DNA from 2 places in the Stenotrophomonas sp. 80084_Sma genome. Region 1 is predicted to be linked to the other one. Evidence: riboswitches for the same ligand, from Rfam matches in the RefSeq annotation. Region 1 holds a riboswitch; the other holds the start of a gene.
The links. Region 1 has a riboswitch for cobalamin ahead of ACZK3W_RS01005 (epoxyqueuosine reductase QueH). Riboswitches for the same ligand answer to the same signal wherever they lie in the genome.
Positions count from the first base shown of each region.

Region 1 (7,876 bases):
TCCGATGGCCATCACGCCGGTCGCTTAGAATTCGCAGCACCCCACACCGAAGCCCCCCATGACCCCCATCCCCGAGACCGTGCCGCCCACCGAAGTGCGCATGGCCGAAATCGTCTTTCCCAACCACACCAACCACCTTGGCACCCTGTTCGGTGGCCAGGCGCTGGCGTGGATGGACAAGGCCGCCTTCCTGGCCGCCGCCCGTTACTCGCGCCGCACCGTGGTGACCGCGCGCAGCGACCAGGTCGACTTCAAGCTGCCGATCCGCATCGGCCAGATGGTGGAAACCATCGGCCGCATCGTCGAAGTCGGCCGCAGCTCGATGAAGGTGGAGGTGGAACTGGTCGCCGAAGACCTGCACAGCGGCGAGCGCAAGCTGTGCACCCGCGGCCACTTCGTGATGATCGCGCTGGACGAGGAAGGCCACCCGATCGCGGTACCGCCGCTGCCGGCGGCCTGACCCGGCCAACGGACCGGCGCTTGCGGGGGCGCCACCGCGCCCCCATCTGGCAGCCATGACCCTGCCACTGACCGACTTCATCGACCGTGCCCAGCGCCTGTTCGTGCTGACCGGCGCCGGCTGCAGCACCGCCTCGGGCATTCCCGATTACCGGGATGCCGACGGCCAGTGGAAACGCACGCCGCCGGTGACCTACCAGGCCTTCATGGGCGAGGCGGCCACCCGCCAGCGCTACTGGGCGCGCAGCCTGCTCGGCTGGCCGCGCTTCGGCCTGGCCCGGCCCAACGGCACCCACCAGGCCCTGGCCGCGCTGGAACGCCGCGGCACGCTGCAGGTGCTGCTGACCCAGAACGTGGACGGCCTGCACCAGCGCGCCGGCAGCCACAACGTGATCGACCTGCATGGCCGCCTGGACCTTGTGCGCTGCATGGGCTGTGAGCGTCGCAGCGATCGTGAAGGCTTCCAGCAGCGCCTGCTGGACGCCAATCCCGGCTGGGACGCGCTGGAGGCAGGCATCGCGCCCGATGGTGATGCCGATCTGGAGACCGATTTCTCCGCGTTCGTGGTGCCCGAGTGCCCGCATTGCGGCGGCCTGTTGAAGCCGGATGTGGTGTTCTTCGGCGAAAACGTGCCGCGGGAGCGCGTGCAGGCGGTGCAGGAGCACCTGCAGCAGGCCGACGCCGTGCTGGTGGTGGGTTCATCGCTGATGGTCTATTCCGGCTTCCGCTTCGTGCAGGCCGCAGCCAAGGCGGGGCTGCCGGTAGCCGCGTTGAACCGTGGCCGCACCCGCGCCGACGACCTGCTGCAGTTCAAGGATGAACGGGACTGCGCCGAGGCGCTGGCCGCGTGGGCTTCGTCCTGAGCCGAGCACACGCTCGGCTGCACGCCCACCGCGAAACAGCGATCCATCCAGACGGTTGATTCGCAGGCCGTGCGGCGGTGCAATACGCACCCCCTACGTCGTTCATCACCGTCTTGAGCCAGCTGTTTTCGCCGATCTCGTTCGGCCCCCTGACCCTGTCCAACCGCATCGTCATCGCGCCGATGTGCCAGTACTCCGCCGAAGATGGCCGCGCCAGCGACTGGCACGCCATGCATCTGGGCAACCTGGCGCAGTCCGGTGCCGGCCTGCTGATCCTGGAAGCCACCGCGGTCGAACCGCGCGGCCGCATCAGCTGGGCCGACCTGGGCCTGTGGGATGACGGCACCGAGGCCGCACTGGCGCAGGTGCTGGCCAGCGTCCGCCGCTGGTCGCCGATGCCGCTGGGCGTCCAGCTGGGCCATGCCGGCCGCAAGGCCTCGGTGAGGCGTCCGTGGGACGGTGGTGGCCAGTTGCCGGCTGATGATGCGCGTGGCTGGGCCACCGTGGCGCCGTCGCCGCTGCCGTTCCATGCCGCCGATCCGGCACCGCAGGAACTGGACGAGGCCGGCATCGCCGAGGTCATCGCCGCCTTCGCCGCCAGTGCGGTGCGCGCCGAGCGCCTGGGCTTCGAGCTGATCGAGCTGCATGCCGCGCACGGTTATCTGCTGCACCAGTTCCTGTCGCCGCTGAGCAACCGCCGCACCGATGGCTACGGTGGCTCGCTGCCGAACCGCCTGCGCCTGCTGGTGGAGGTTTTCGATGCTGTGCGTGCGGCAGTGTCCGACAAGGTCGCGGTGGGCGTGCGCATCTCCGCCAGCGACTGGGTCGATGGCGGCTGGGATCTGGTGCAGAGCGAAGCGCTGGCGCAGGTGATGGACGCGCGCGGCTGCAACTTCCTGCATGTCTCCAGCGGTGGCCTGGACGAGCGCCAGAAGATCACCGTCGGCCCGGGCTATCAGGTGCCGTTCGCGGCGGCGATCAAGGCCAAGGTGCGCATGCCGGTCATCGCCGTGGGCATGATCACCGAGCCGGAGCAGGCCGAATCGATCCTGCGCCATCGCCACGCCGATGCGGTAGCCCTGGCGCGCGGCATCCTCTACGACCCGCGCTGGCCGTGGCATGCCGCCGCCGCGCTGCGTGACAGCGTGGAGCCGGCACCGCAGTACCTGCGCTGCGAGCCGCGTGATGCGCGCGGCGTGTTCAAGACGCGCTGAGGCTCACACCCGCCAGGCCGGCGCCATGCCGGCCTGCAGGTGCTCGAACAGCGCGCGGATCTTGGCAGTGAAATCGCGGCGGTCGCTGACGCAGAAATAGACCTCCATCGGCTCCGGGCGCCATGCAGTGTCGGCGCCGAACACTGCCTGCAGGCGGCCATCGCGCAGGTACGGCTCTGCCACGAATGCGGCCAGCCGGGTGATGCCGGCACCGGCTGCGGCCAGCGTCGCCAGCGCATCGATGTCATCGCAGACCATGCTCGGCGGCAGTGCGGCGTCCACGCGCTGGCCATCCTTCAGCAGTCCCCAGCGCAGCGGCCGGCCGTCGGTGGGAAAGCGGTGCAGCAGCCCGCGATGGCCGCTCAGCTCGGAGGGTTGCTGCGGGGTGCCGTGTGCCTTCAGGTAGGCCGGCGAGGCGCAGAACACGAACGGCACGCGCGCCAGCTGCCGTGCGACGACCCCGTCCTCCAGCTGTGCACCGATGCGGATGCTGGCATCCACCGCTTCCGGGCCGTGCTGCACGGCGCGATCGGTCAGCCGCAGCTCCAGCTGCAGTTGCGGGTAGCGCTGCTGCAGCGAAGGCAGCAACGGCGCAAGCACGTGGCGACCGAACGCGCTGCTGCTGGCGATGCGCAGCGGTCCTGCCGGTTCGATGTCACCGGAGGTGACCATCGCCTGCGCGCGCGCCAGGTCGGCTTCGATGTGGCGCACCTGCGCCAGGTACAACGCGCCGGCCTCGCTGAGGGCCAGCTGGCGCGTACTTCGGTTCAGCAACCGTACGCCCAGATGCGCCTCCAGCCGGTTGATGTTCTGGCCGACTGCGGTGGCGCTGATGCCAAGGATGCGGGCCGCTGCGGCAATGCTGCCGGTCTCTGCGGTGCGGGTGAAGCTGCGGATCAGTTGCAACAGGTTCATGACCGACCAGCTTGCCATGGAGAAACCCAAGTATCGCTTGGGACTGAACCAAGCAGGTCGGTTGCATCGGTGACCATCGATCCCGAGGACAGGCTGCTGCCCTACACTCGGGCGATGCGCCCCGATTCCATCCTCACCCTGTCCTGCCCCGACCGTACCGGCATCGTCTACCGCGTATCCGGCCTGCTGTTCGACCACGGCTGCAACATTCTCGACGCCCAGCAGTTCGGCGACGAGGAGAGCGGCCGCTTCTTCCTGCGCGTGCATTTCGATCGCGATGCTGGCCTGCCGCTGGAGACCGTGCACGCCGCCATGGCCACGCTCGCCGCCGGCTTCGGCATGGACTGGCAGCTGCATGATGGCCGCCGCCGTGCACGCCTGCTGGTGCTGGTCAGCAAGCAGGGGCACTGCCTCAACGACCTGCTGTTCCGTGCCCACAGCGGCCAGCTGAAGGTGGACATTGCCGCAGTAGCGTCCAACCACGCCGACTTCGCGCCGCTGGCGGCGTCCTACCAGGTGCCGTTCCACCACCTGCCGGTGACCGCTGATACGCGCGCGGTGCAGGAGCAGCAGATCATCGACCTGGTCGAGCGCGAACGCATCGATCTGGTGGTGCTGGCGCGCTACATGCAGATCCTGTCACCCACGCTGTGCCGCGCGCTGGCCGGCCGTGCGATCAACATCCACCACAGCTTCCTGCCCAGCTTCAAGGGCGCGCAGCCGTACCACCAGGCACACGCGCGCGGGGTCAAGATCATCGGCGCCACCGCGCACTACGTCACCGAGGATCTGGACGAAGGCCCGATCATCGAACAGGACGTGGCCCGCGTGGACCACGCGATGGCGCCGCGCGAGCTGGTGCGGCTGGGCAGCGATACCGAATCGCTGGTGCTGGCGCGCGCCGTGCGCCGCCATGTGGAACACCGCATCCTGCTCAACGGGCACCGTACGGTCGTGTTCCGGTAATCGCCCATCCCGCGTCCGCCGGGCATGGCCCGGCGCTACCACGGGTGCTATCCGGTAGTGCCGGCCGCTGGCCGGCAACTGCAGAGATCCCGAGGTTGCCGGCCAGCGGCCGGCACTACCGAATCCTGATTTCATCCAATGAAAAGCCCCCGGTTCGGCCGTCCCGCGATCTGTAGGGGGGGCGTAGTTAGGGGGCTGGATGAATCGATTGTGTTGTCGTGGGCAGGAGCGCGCAAGCGGCATAAGCGACGTGCGCGGTAGCGCCGGGCCATGCCCGGCGGTCACGCCTCAGGCGATCGAAATCCCCGCCTTGCCCAGCGCTTCACGCACCATCGCGTCGTTGGCGTCGGTCACCGGCTTGGTCAGCTCCCACAGGAATTTCACCCGGAAGCCGGACTTCACCGCGTCCTGCGCGCTCCACAGCACGCAGTAGTCGCGGGCCAGGCCGCACACGTGCACTTCGCGGATGCGGCGTTCGTGCAGCCAGCCGGCCAGGCCGGTGGCCGGGCGCTCGCCATCGGGGCCATGGTTCTCGCGGAAGGCGCTGTATGAATCCACCTGTTGGCGGGTGCCCTTGCGCAGAATCAGGTCGGCCACGGTCCAGTCCACGCCCGGATGCAGCGCGGCACCGGCGCTGCCCTGCACGCAGTGGTCCGGCCACAGGGTCTGCGGCTGCGCGTGCAGCAGGATGGTCTCGAAGGGGCGTTGGCCGGGGTGCTGGCTGGCGAACGAGGCATGGTCGGCCGGGTGCCAGTCCTGTGTTGCCACCACGGTGCGGTAGCGGCGCTGTGCCAGCAGATCGGCGATCGGTGCCACCAGCGCATCGCCTTGGTCGCAGGCCAGCGCGCCACCGGGCATGAAGTCCGGCTGCAGGTCGATCACCAGCAGGGCGACATCGGCGGGCAGGGCGGTCATGGCAGTTCCGGTACAGCAGAAGGGGCGACCAGCGTGGCCGCCCCATGCCCACACGTCAATCGCCCTGCGGCGTCTCAGCGTCCTGCCCGTAGTACAGCAGGCCGATCTTGATCCGTTCGCGGCCATTCTCGCGGCGGTGACGGTTGGCATCGCGCAGCGAGTACACGCAGCCGCAGTATTCCTGCTGGTAGAACTGCTCGCGCTTGCTGATCTCGATCATGCGGCTGGCACCGCCGCCCTTGCGCCAGTTGTAGTCCCAGTACTGCAGGCCTTCATAGCGCGACGCGGCACGGATGCCGCAGTCGTTGATCTGCGCCATGTTCTTCCAGCGCGAGATGCCCAGCGACGAACTGATGGTGTCGTAGCCGTGCTCGTGCGCATACAGCGCGGTGCGCTCGAAACGCATGTCGAAGCACATCGTGCAGCGGATACCACGCTCGGGCTCGTTCTCCATGCCGCGTGCACGGCTGAACCAGTTGTCCGTGTCGTAATCGCAGTCGATGAAGGGAATGTTGTGCTGTTCGGCGAAGCGGATATTCTCCTGCTTGCGCAGCTCGTACTCCTTCACCGGGTGGATGTTGGGGTTGTAGAAGAAGATCGCGTAGTCGATCCCGGAGGCGGTGATCGCCTCCATTACTTCGCCGGAACAGGGCGCGCAGCACGAATGCAGCAGCAGGCGCTTGCCGTCGGCGGGCAGGGTCAGGGTGGGGCGTTGGAGCTCGGTCATCGTCAGGTACCGCATGGACCGCCGGCAACGGCGGTGGCCCATGCATCAGCGCGTGGGTGAACAGGGCTGGCCGGATACCGTGAACAGGACGCGCGCGGCCGCATCGCCTGCACGCGCAGGACAACGACGGCCCCGGCAACCTCCCCGCGGAGATTCCAGGTCGAGTCAGGGGACGGTCGTGTCCCCCGGCCGGGGCCGGTATTCGGGCTGATGGACACGGGCCGCAGCCCACCTACTACCCGCCGCTTCCCAGGCGTGAGCCCAGTGCTGTTGGCAGGATTCGTTTCCATTCACCGCTGCGGGGCAGCTCCGGAATGGGCGCGCGAGGCGCCTTCACCGGATTCCCGTTTAAATCCCTGCCGCCATCAAGGCCACGGCAGGGATACCTTCGGCGTGCCAACGGTGGACGCGTCGAGGCCAATGGTCAAGGGCCAATGAAAGCGCAGGGCTGTGGCTCGCTTCTCAGGCTGTGAGAGCGCCTCTTGCCATACTGGGCACCGACAGACGGGAGGTGGCTCGTGGCGGCGAAGTACTGCGATCTGGTCATGAAAGGCGGCATCACCAGCGGCATCGTGTACCCCAATGCGGTACTGGCGCTGGCGCGCGAGTATCGCTTCAAGAGCATCGGCGGCACCTCGGCCGGCGCCATCGCTGCAGCCGTAGCGGCCGCGGCGGCATGCGGTGATCGCCGCCAGCAGGCCGGCGAGCACCTGCCCGGCGATGCCGGCTACGGCGGGCTGTCGGCGGTGTCGGCGCAGCTGTCGCGGCGCGGCTTCATCTACAGCCTGTTCCAGCCGGCACGGGGGGCGCGCGCCGCCTACCGGTTGCTGGTGGTGCTGACCGGCAATGCCCGCCTGCCACACAAGCTGCTGTGCCTGGCCATCGCGGTGTTCGAGATTGCGCCACTGGAGGTGCTGGTGTCGCTGGCGCTGCTGCTCGGCCTGGGCTGGTGGGGCGGCGATTGGAGCGGCGTGGCCGCCACGCTGCTGCCATCACTGCTGTGCGCGTACGGTGCCGGCGTGGCCGGTGCCGCGCTGCGGGTAGCGCGGGTGGCGCGCCGTAACCTGCTGGGCCTGTGCAGCGGCCTCGGCCGCGATGCACGCACGCCGGCGTTGACCGAGTGGCTGCATGAATGCCTGCAGCAGCTGTCCGGCAAGCCGCTGGATGCACCGCTCACCTTCGCCGACCTGCACGATGCGCCGCGCTATGCCGGCGAGCCGGACAGCCCGCATGCGATCAGCCTGCAGATGATCACCACCTGTGTGTCGCACAACGAGCCGCGCACGCTGCCGCTGGGCGGCGCGCAGTTCTGGTTCCTGCGCGAGGAGTTCGAGCAGCTGTTTCCGGCCAGCGTGGTGCAGTGGCTGGTGACGCAGGCCGGCCCGCCACTGGAGGTGGATGGGCGCCGGTACTACCACCTGCCGCAGGGCCCGAAGCTGCCGGTGCTGGTGGCCACGCGCATGAGCCTGAGCTTCCCGCTGCTGATCAGCGCGGTGCCGTTGCATGAGCCCTCACGCCGCGAGCGTCGCTGTGAACCGACCGCACCTGCGGCCGACCAGGAGCACAACGTCGCCGACAGCATGGAAGGGCTGACCAGTGCCGGGCAGACCTGCGGACCGGTGATCACCGCGTTCCGCATCTGCTGGTTCTCCGATGGTGGCATCAGCAGCAACTTCCCGATCCACCTGTTCGATGCCGCGTTGCCGCGCTGGCCGACCTTCGCCATCAATCTGGTCTACCCGCAGCACGCCGAAGACGTGAGCCACGGCAGCAGTGGCCGACAGGCGCTGGAACATGCTGTGTTCCTGCCCACCGAG
Region 1 is NZ_CM151177.1:224,117-231,992, forward strand. It holds gene ACZK3W_RS00975 (acyl-CoA thioesterase) at 59-460, shown strand; gene ACZK3W_RS00980 (NAD-dependent protein deacetylase) at 516-1,322, shown strand; gene ACZK3W_RS00985 (NADH:flavin oxidoreductase/NADH oxidase) at 1,436-2,536, shown strand; gene ACZK3W_RS00990 (LysR family transcriptional regulator) at 2,540-3,451, opposite strand; gene purU (formyltetrahydrofolate deformylase) at 3,566-4,417, shown strand; gene pncA (bifunctional nicotinamidase/pyrazinamidase) at 4,706-5,332, opposite strand; gene ACZK3W_RS01005 (epoxyqueuosine reductase QueH) at 5,388-6,074, opposite strand; cobalamin riboswitch at 6,236-6,450, opposite strand; gene ACZK3W_RS01010 (patatin-like phospholipase family protein) at 6,578-7,876, shown strand, end outside.

Region 2 (7,876 bases), 270 kb from region 1:
CAGCGAGCGGCTGCTGCTGACCCACGGTGCGATGGAAGGGCTGCAGCTGGCGCTACGCGCGGTCACCCAGCCCGGTGATGCGGTCGGCATCGAGGCGCCGTCCTACTTCAACCTCTACCCGTTGCTGGCCAACCTCGGCCTGCAGGCCATCGAACTGCCCACCCATCCGCAGCTCGGCCTGGATGTGGATGCGCTGGACGCGCTGCTGGAGCACACGCCGCTGGCCGCACTGGTGGTAATGCCAACCGTGCATAACCCGCTCGGCTGCACCATGCCGACCGCCGCCAAGCAACGCCTGGCCGAACTGGTCAACGCACGCCAGCTGCCGCTGATCGAAGATGCGGTGTATGCCGAGCTGCAGTTCTGCGAACCGCCGGCGCCGTTGCTGAAAGCCTTTGATCGCGATGGCTGGGTGATGGTGGTCGGCGGCTTTTCCAAGACGCTGGCGCCGGATTACCGCATCGGCTGGCTCGATGGCGGCCGCTTCGCCGAGCGCATCGCGCTGCTGAAATTCCAGTCCACCGGCGGCGAGCCGCAGCTGCTGGGCGACGCGGTGGCGGCCTATCTGGAAGCGGGCAGCTACGAGCACCACCTGCATCGCATGCGCCGGCTGTACCGCGAGCAGGTCGGACGGCTGCGCCAGCTGGTGGCCGAACACTTCCCGGCCGGCACCCGCGCCACCGAACCGCAGGGTGGCTTCCTGCTGTGGCTGGAACTGCCGGGCGTGGACACGCGCGAGCTGTTCGAACGTGCGCTGGTAGAGGACATCGTGTTCATGCCCGGCCAGGTGTATTCGCGTGGTGCGCGTTATCGCCACTGCCTGCGTCTGTCGTGCTGCCAGACCTTGGATGCGCGCTTCATCGGTGCGGTGGAGCGGCTGGGTGCGATCGCGCGGGAGCTGGCGGCTGCAGCACGGTAACGCGGGCCGCTGGCCGGCAACCTCGGGATCGCCGAGTGGATGCAGTTGCCGGCCAGCGGCCGGCACTACCCAGGATCATTCGAGCAGGTGCACGCTCAGCGCTTCGCCATCCGCTCCCGGCAGATACGGCAGCCGCCCCCAGCACGGCATCGGCAGGCGCTGCTGCAACGTCGCGATGGAACGACTGGGTGCGATTGCGCGGGAGCTGACAGCTGCAACACGGTAGTGCCGGCCGCTGGCCGGCAACCTCGGGATCGCCGGGTGGATGCAGTTGCCGGCCAGCGGCCGGCACTACCCAGGATCACTCGAGCAGGTACGCCGACAGCGCTTCGCCATCCACTCCCGGCAGATGCGGCAGCCGCCCCCAGCACGGCATCGGCAGGCGCTGCTGCAACCTCGCAATGGAACGACTGGGTGCGATCGCGCGGGAGCTGGCGGCTGCAGCACGGTAGTGCCGGCCGCTGGCCGGCAACCTCGGGATCGCCGGGTGGATACAGTTGCCGGCCAGCGGCCGGCACTACCCAGGATCATTCGAGCAGGTGCGCGCTCAGTGCTTCGCCATCCGCTCCCGGCAGATACGGCAGCCGCCCCCAGCACGGCATCGGCAGGCGCTGCTGCAACGTCGCGATGTTCTCATCCTGGCGCTGCATCACCGGGTCGATGTGGTTGCCGATCCAGCCCAGGCACTCCACGCCGCTGGCCTGCAGCGACTGCGCGGTCAGCCGCGCATGGTTGACGCAGCCCAGCCGCATGCCGACCACAAGTACTACCGGCAGATGCAATGCACACACCAGGTCAAGCTGGTCCAGCGTGGCCGAGACCGGCGCCAGCCAACCGCCAACGCCCTCCACCACCACGATGTCTGCCTGCGCGCGCAGGCGCTCGAATGCAGCCACGATCGGCGCCAGCTCCACCTGCACGCCGTCCTCGGCAGCAGCCAGCTCCGGCGCCAGCGGCTGCCGCAGCGCATACGGGTTCAGGTCGGCATAGTCCGGCACCGGCCAGCTGGCCGCCTGCAATGCCAGCGCGTCCTCGTTGCGCAGGCCCTGCCCCAGATCCTCACTGCCACTGGCCACCGGCTTCATTCCGACCGCGCGCAGGCCGCGCCGGCGCAGTGCATGCAGCAGCGCGGTGCTGGCCGCAGTCTTGCCGATCTCGGTATCGGTGCCGGTGACGAACAGGGCAGGCGGCAGCGTGGCGGGCAACGGCATCGATAAGCTCCAGCGGGGCAACAGAGCCTGCATTATCGCCGGCCCGGCGCGCTTGCTAGACTGCGGGCATGTTCGCCAATGCCTCGCTTACCGGCAGCAAGCCGGAACAATACGCCCAGCTGCTGGAACAGGCCCGCGGCCTGGTCTACGCCGAGTCCGACCGCATCGCCAACGCGGCCAACCTCTCCGCACTGGTCTATCACGCTCTGCCCGACCTGAACTGGGTGGGCTTCTACCTGTACGACGGCAAGGAACTGGTGGTCGGGCCATTCCAGGGCCTGCCGGCCTGCGTGCGCATCCCGCTGGACAAGGGCGTGTGCGGTGCCGCCGCCAGCCAGCGCGTGACCCAGCGCGTGGAGGACGTCGATGCCTTTCCCGGCCACATCGCCTGCGATTCGGCCTCGCGTTCGGAACTGGTGGTGCCACTGCTGCGCGGCGATGAACTGATCGGCGTGTTCGACATCGACAGCCCGAAAGTCGGCCGCTTCGATGCCGACGACCAAGCCGGCCTGGAAGCGATCGCCCGCGTGTTCGTCGAGGCGCTGGGATGAGCGCACCGAAGCTGCGCAACATCGGCCCGAAGAGTGCGGCGTGGCTGCGTCAGGTCGGCCTGCGCAGCCGCGAGGATCTGGTTGCGATCGGCGCGGTCGGTGCCTTCGTCAAGGTCAAGCGCGCCGGCTTCAAGCCCAGCCTGAACCTGCTCTATTCACTGGAAGGCGCGCTGCTGGACTGCCATTGGCAGGAACTGAGCGAGCCGCAGCGTGAGGCGCTGGTGCAGGATTACGAAGCGCGCATCACTGCGCATCCGCTGAAGGCGGCCGGCCCCGCTTCGGGCCCGGTGCATGAGCAGCGCTTCGATGCTGACGACGACGCTGAGGACAGCGTGGCCGAGCGCGCGGACGAGGATTGAGGCCTCCGCGTTCCTGGGGATGCCGGCCAGCGGCCGGCACTACCACTGTGATGCGGGATCGGTAGCGCCGGGTCATGCCCGGCGAGTGCGGTCAGGGCTGCTGCAGCTCCAGCAGTTCGCCCACCAGCCCGACCTCGCCGCGCTCCAGCCACACCCGCAGGCGTGTGCCGTGGTCAATACGCAGGGCCCAGCACAGCGACATCGGCAGGCCGCAGACCTGCGACAGCACCATGCGCAGCGGGCCGCCGTGGCTGACCACCAGCGTCGGCACCGGATCGTCATCATCAAGCAGGCGATCCAGCGCGCGCGCGATGCGCCGCTCGAAGTGGCCCCAGCTTTCGCCGTTCGGCGGCGGGAATGCATGCGGGTCGGCATGGAAGGCCGCCAATGCATCCTCCGGCAGGTCGAACAGCGACTGTCCGTCCCACTCGCCGAAATCCAGCTCTTCCCATTCCTCGTCCGCTTCCACGTCCAGCCCGCGCGGGGTGGCCAGGGCCATCGCCGTGTGCAGCGAGCGCAGCCGCGGCGAACTGATCACCCGCTCCCAGGGCTGCGCAGCGTAGGCGTCGACCAGTTCCTGCGGCAGGCGGGCCAGCTGCGGTGGATCGCTGCGGCCATCGAGGAACTCATCGCGACCGTTGCCGGCATGGCGGACCAGGTCGAGGATCATGCGTGCGTCCTGTACAGGCAACGCGGGAAAAGCGGAAAACGGGCGGACATCGGCAACGGCACCACGGGATCGAGGGACCATTCTAAGGGCACAGCAAAGGCAGTCGAGCAGGCTCGACGCTACGGGCCGCCTGCGATGCCGTAGACTGCGCGCACTTCCAGGTGACCTGCGGCCACGGCCGGCAGGTTGAAACGGGAAGCCGGTGACGCGTGTTTCCACGCCATGCCGGCGCTGCCCCCGCAACGGTAAGCACGTCAGTTCCAGGCAACAACGCCACTGTGCCGCAGGCATGGGAAGGCGCCTGGACGGTGGCCTCGCGCCACCCGGCGGCAAGCCCGGAGACCGGCCAGGAAGCCTCAGGTCGCGATGCGGTGGGCATGGCGCTGGATGACCGCAGCCTGCGCTGCGGCGTCGGCGCATGCCTGCCTTCGCGGCTCCTCCCCTTCGCCACGCGGGCGTGCGTGGCACCTGGAGTCCCCCATGAAGCTGCAGTCCCGAATGCTGTCCCTGGCCGTGCTGGCCGCCCTGCCCGCGCTGGCCCAGGCGGCCGATGACACCACCGCGCTCGACCAGATCCTGGTTACCGCCACCCGCACCCCGATCGCCCTGCAGGACAGCATCGCGCCGGCCCAGGTGATCGACCGCGCGCAGATCGAATCCAGCCAGGCCACCTCGCTGCAGGAACTGCTGCGCGGCCGCGCCGGCATCAACCTGACCAACTCCGGCGGCCTCGGCAAGCAGAGCTCGCTGTTCCTGCGCGGCACCAACTCGGGCCACACCGTGGTGCTGGTGGATGGCGTGCGCATCAACAGTGCCGACCTCGGCCTGGCCATGTACCAGGACCTGCCACTGGCGCAGATCGAACGCGTGGAAATCGTGCGCGGCCCGCAGTCCAGCCTGTACGGTGCCGACGCCATTGGTGGCGTGATCCAGATCTTCACCCGCCGCAACCAGGGCGATTTCGCTCCGCACTTCCAGCTCGGCGGTGGCAGCAACGGCCTGCGCGAAGCCAGCGGCGGCATCGGCGGTGGCACCGAACGCGGCTGGTTCGGCGCCGACATCGCCTACCAGCATTCCGACGGCATCGATGCCTGCCGCGGCTCCGCCTCGGTGTTCACCGCAGGCTGCTTTGCCGACGAGCACGACCGCGACGGCTACCGCAACCTGTCCAAGAGCCTGCGCGGCGGCTACAGCTTCAACGACCAGTGGACCGTGGAAGGCAGCGCACTGCGCGCCGACGGCAAGAACCACTACGACGGTTACTACAACTATTCGGAAACCCGCCAGCAGGTGCTCGCTGGCAAAGTGCGCTACACCCCGTCTGAACGCCTGGCTTTCACAGCCAACGTCGGCCGCAGTGACAACGAGTCGGACAACTTCGGCGCACCGGGGGTGTTCGGCAGCGCCCAGACCCATCGTGACAGCGCCTCGCTGCAGGGCGACTTCGGCGTGGCCGAGGGCCAGCTGCTGAGTGCAGGCGTGGATTGGAGCGAAGACAACCTGGACGGCAGCAGCGCCGGATATCTCGTCGACAGCCGCCGCAACACCGGTGTGTTCGTGCAGTACCAGGGCCGCTTCGGCCGCCACCAGCTGCAGGTCAGCGCGCGCAATGACGACAACCAGCAGTTCGGCAACCATGCCACCGGCAGCGTGGGCTGGGCGATGGAACTGGAGCACGGCCTGCGCGTCAATGCCAGCTACGGCACGGCGTTCAAGGCGCCGACCTTCAGCGACCTGTACGACCCGTGGAGCGGGGTGCCGACGTTGAACCCGGAGAAGTCCAAGAGCGCCAATCTCGGTGTTTCGCAGCAGGGCCAGGGCTGGCATTGGGGCCTGGATGTGTACGAGACCCGCATCGATGACCTGATCACCTACGATGCGTCCACGATGAAGATGCAGCAGGTGGAGAAGGCGCGCATCCGCGGTGCCGAGCTGACCGGTGGCGTGCTGTTGGCCGGTTTCGACATCAACGCGCAGCTGAGCTACACCGACCCGCGCAACCGCACCCATGGCAGCCCCCAGTTCGACAACTGGCTGCCGCGCCGTGCGCAGCAGACCGCGCGCCTGGACGTCGACCGCCGCTTCGGTGACGTCCGCGCCGGCCTGACCGTGCAGGGTGCGGGCAAGCGCTATGACAACGCCAGCAACTCGGTGAAGGTTGGCGGCTACGGCACGCTGGACCTGCGCGCCGAGTACGCGCTGACGCCGTCGTGGTCGCTGCTGGCGCGCGCCGCCAACGTATTCGACCGCACGTATGAAACCGTGGCGTGGTTCAACCAGCCGGGCCGCGAGTACCAGCTGAGCGTGCGTTACCAGCCGAAGTGACCGCGACGGTCATGGCAGTGCCGGCCGCTGGCCGGCACTACCATGACCTTCGGCAACGCATCCCGGGTTGCCGGCCAGCGGCCGGCACTACCCAATGCGCCGATCCGGGATTGCCGGCCAGCGGCCGGCACTACCCATTTCGTCAGCCCGGGTTACCGGCCGGCGACCAGGGATGTCCGTTGCATCAGCCCTGCAACCCCGGCAACTCACGCAGGTCGTCGATCACCGCCACCGCATGCGCGGTGGCCAGGTCCAGGCCACGCGGATAGCCGTAACGCACCAGTGCGATCGGCATGCCCGCATCTTCGGCGGCGCGGCAGTCGGTCAACGAATCACCGACCATCAGGCACGCCTCTACAGGCAGCCCGAAGTGCGCAGCGATATGCCGCAGCGGTTCACCACTGGGCTTGCGCTGCGGCATGGAGTCGCCGCCCAACACCAGCGCGAACGCATCACCGATGCCCAGGTGCTGCAGCAGCGGTGGCACCAGCGCTTCGGGCTTGTTGGTGCAGATCGCCAGCGGCACGTTGCGCGCACGCAGTTGCGCCAGTGCTTCAGCCACGCCATCGAACAGACGCGGGCTGCGCAGCAGGCACTCACGGTAGTGCACCATGAACACCGGCATCACTTCGGCCAGGTCCACCTCGCGGCCGGCCGCATGCACGGCCTGTTCGACCAGGCGGCGCACACCGTCGCCGATCCAACCGAGCACCGTGGTTTCCGGCACGCGTGCCACACCGATGTCCTCCAGCGTGCGGTTCAGTGCTTCGGCGATATCAGCTGCGCTGTCGACCAGCGTGCCATCAAGGTCGAACACGACCAGCGGATAGGGATACGACAAGGGACGGCACCTGCATGACGTGGGGCCGTCCATTGTACGCCGCTGGTTTTTGCGCCGATCCGCCTCAGCCGATCCGGCGCGCGCGGGTCGCCAGGAAGGTGGGCAGATAGCGATCGATCAGGAAGCGCGGCTGCGGCTGCCAGTCTTCCATGAAGCGATCGATGATGAAGCCGGCATCGAGCTGACCACCGATCAGTTCGGTCAGGCTGTGGCCGAAGGTCAGCGCGTCACCCCGTGCCAGCTTCGCCTCGCGCTCGGCCGGCGCCAGGTCTTCCAGGTCCGAATAGGGAATGGCGTACTGTGGCCGGATCAGGCCTTGTGCATCCAGCTGCGGATCGCGCGCGCCAACGAACAGCACCGGGTTGTAGAAGCTGGCCATCAGCATGCCATCGCGTGCCAGCACGCGGCGGCACTCGGTCCACACCGGGCGCACATCAGGCACGTACAGGTTCGAGATCGGGTGGAACACCACATCGAAACTGTCGTTGGCAAACACGTGCAGATCGCGCATGTCGCCCTGCACGGTGCGCAGCTGCAGGCCATCGCGCGCGGCGACCCTGCGGTCCTGTTCCAGCTGCCCGTCGGAGAGATCGAACACGGTGACGTCAGCGCCCGCAGCGGCCAGCACCGGTGCCTGCTGTCCACCGCCCGACGCCAGGCACAGGATGCGACGGCCGCGCACATCACCCATCCAGTCCAGTGGCAACGCGCGGGGCGTCAGGTGCACCTGCCAGCGGCCTTCGCGCGCGGCGGCAATCGTTGAGCTTTCCACCGGGCGCGACCATTCGCGCACTTCGCTGGCCTGGCGGTCCCAGGCAGCACGGTTGTGGTCGATCAAGGCCTGTCCATGGTTCATGTGTTCTCCTTGCCCGGTGGGCGCCAATCCAGATCCTGGAAGGCCGGGCTGGCGAAACACTCGCCCAGGAAATCCAGGAATCGCCGCATGATAGCGGGCTGCTGGCGCCGTGACGCGTACACGGCATGAATGCCGAGTTCGTCC
Region 2 is NZ_CM151177.1:499,038-506,913, reverse strand. It holds gene ACZK3W_RS02335 (aminotransferase-like domain-containing protein) at 1-919, shown strand, start outside; gene bioD (dethiobiotin synthase) at 1,447-2,130, opposite strand; gene ACZK3W_RS02325 (GAF domain-containing protein) at 2,199-2,681, shown strand; gene ACZK3W_RS02320 (TfoX/Sxy family protein) at 2,678-3,040, shown strand; gene ACZK3W_RS02315 (histidine phosphatase family protein) at 3,132-3,710, opposite strand; cobalamin riboswitch at 3,853-4,075, shown strand; gene btuB (TonB-dependent vitamin B12 receptor) at 4,191-6,035, shown strand; gene gph (phosphoglycolate phosphatase) at 6,220-6,876, opposite strand; gene ACZK3W_RS02300 (class I SAM-dependent methyltransferase) at 6,941-7,732, opposite strand; gene ACZK3W_RS02295 (LysR family transcriptional regulator) at 7,729-7,876, opposite strand, start outside.
Region 2: another riboswitch for cobalamin. It lies ahead of btuB (TonB-dependent vitamin B12 receptor); the one in region 1 lies ahead of ACZK3W_RS01005 (epoxyqueuosine reductase QueH).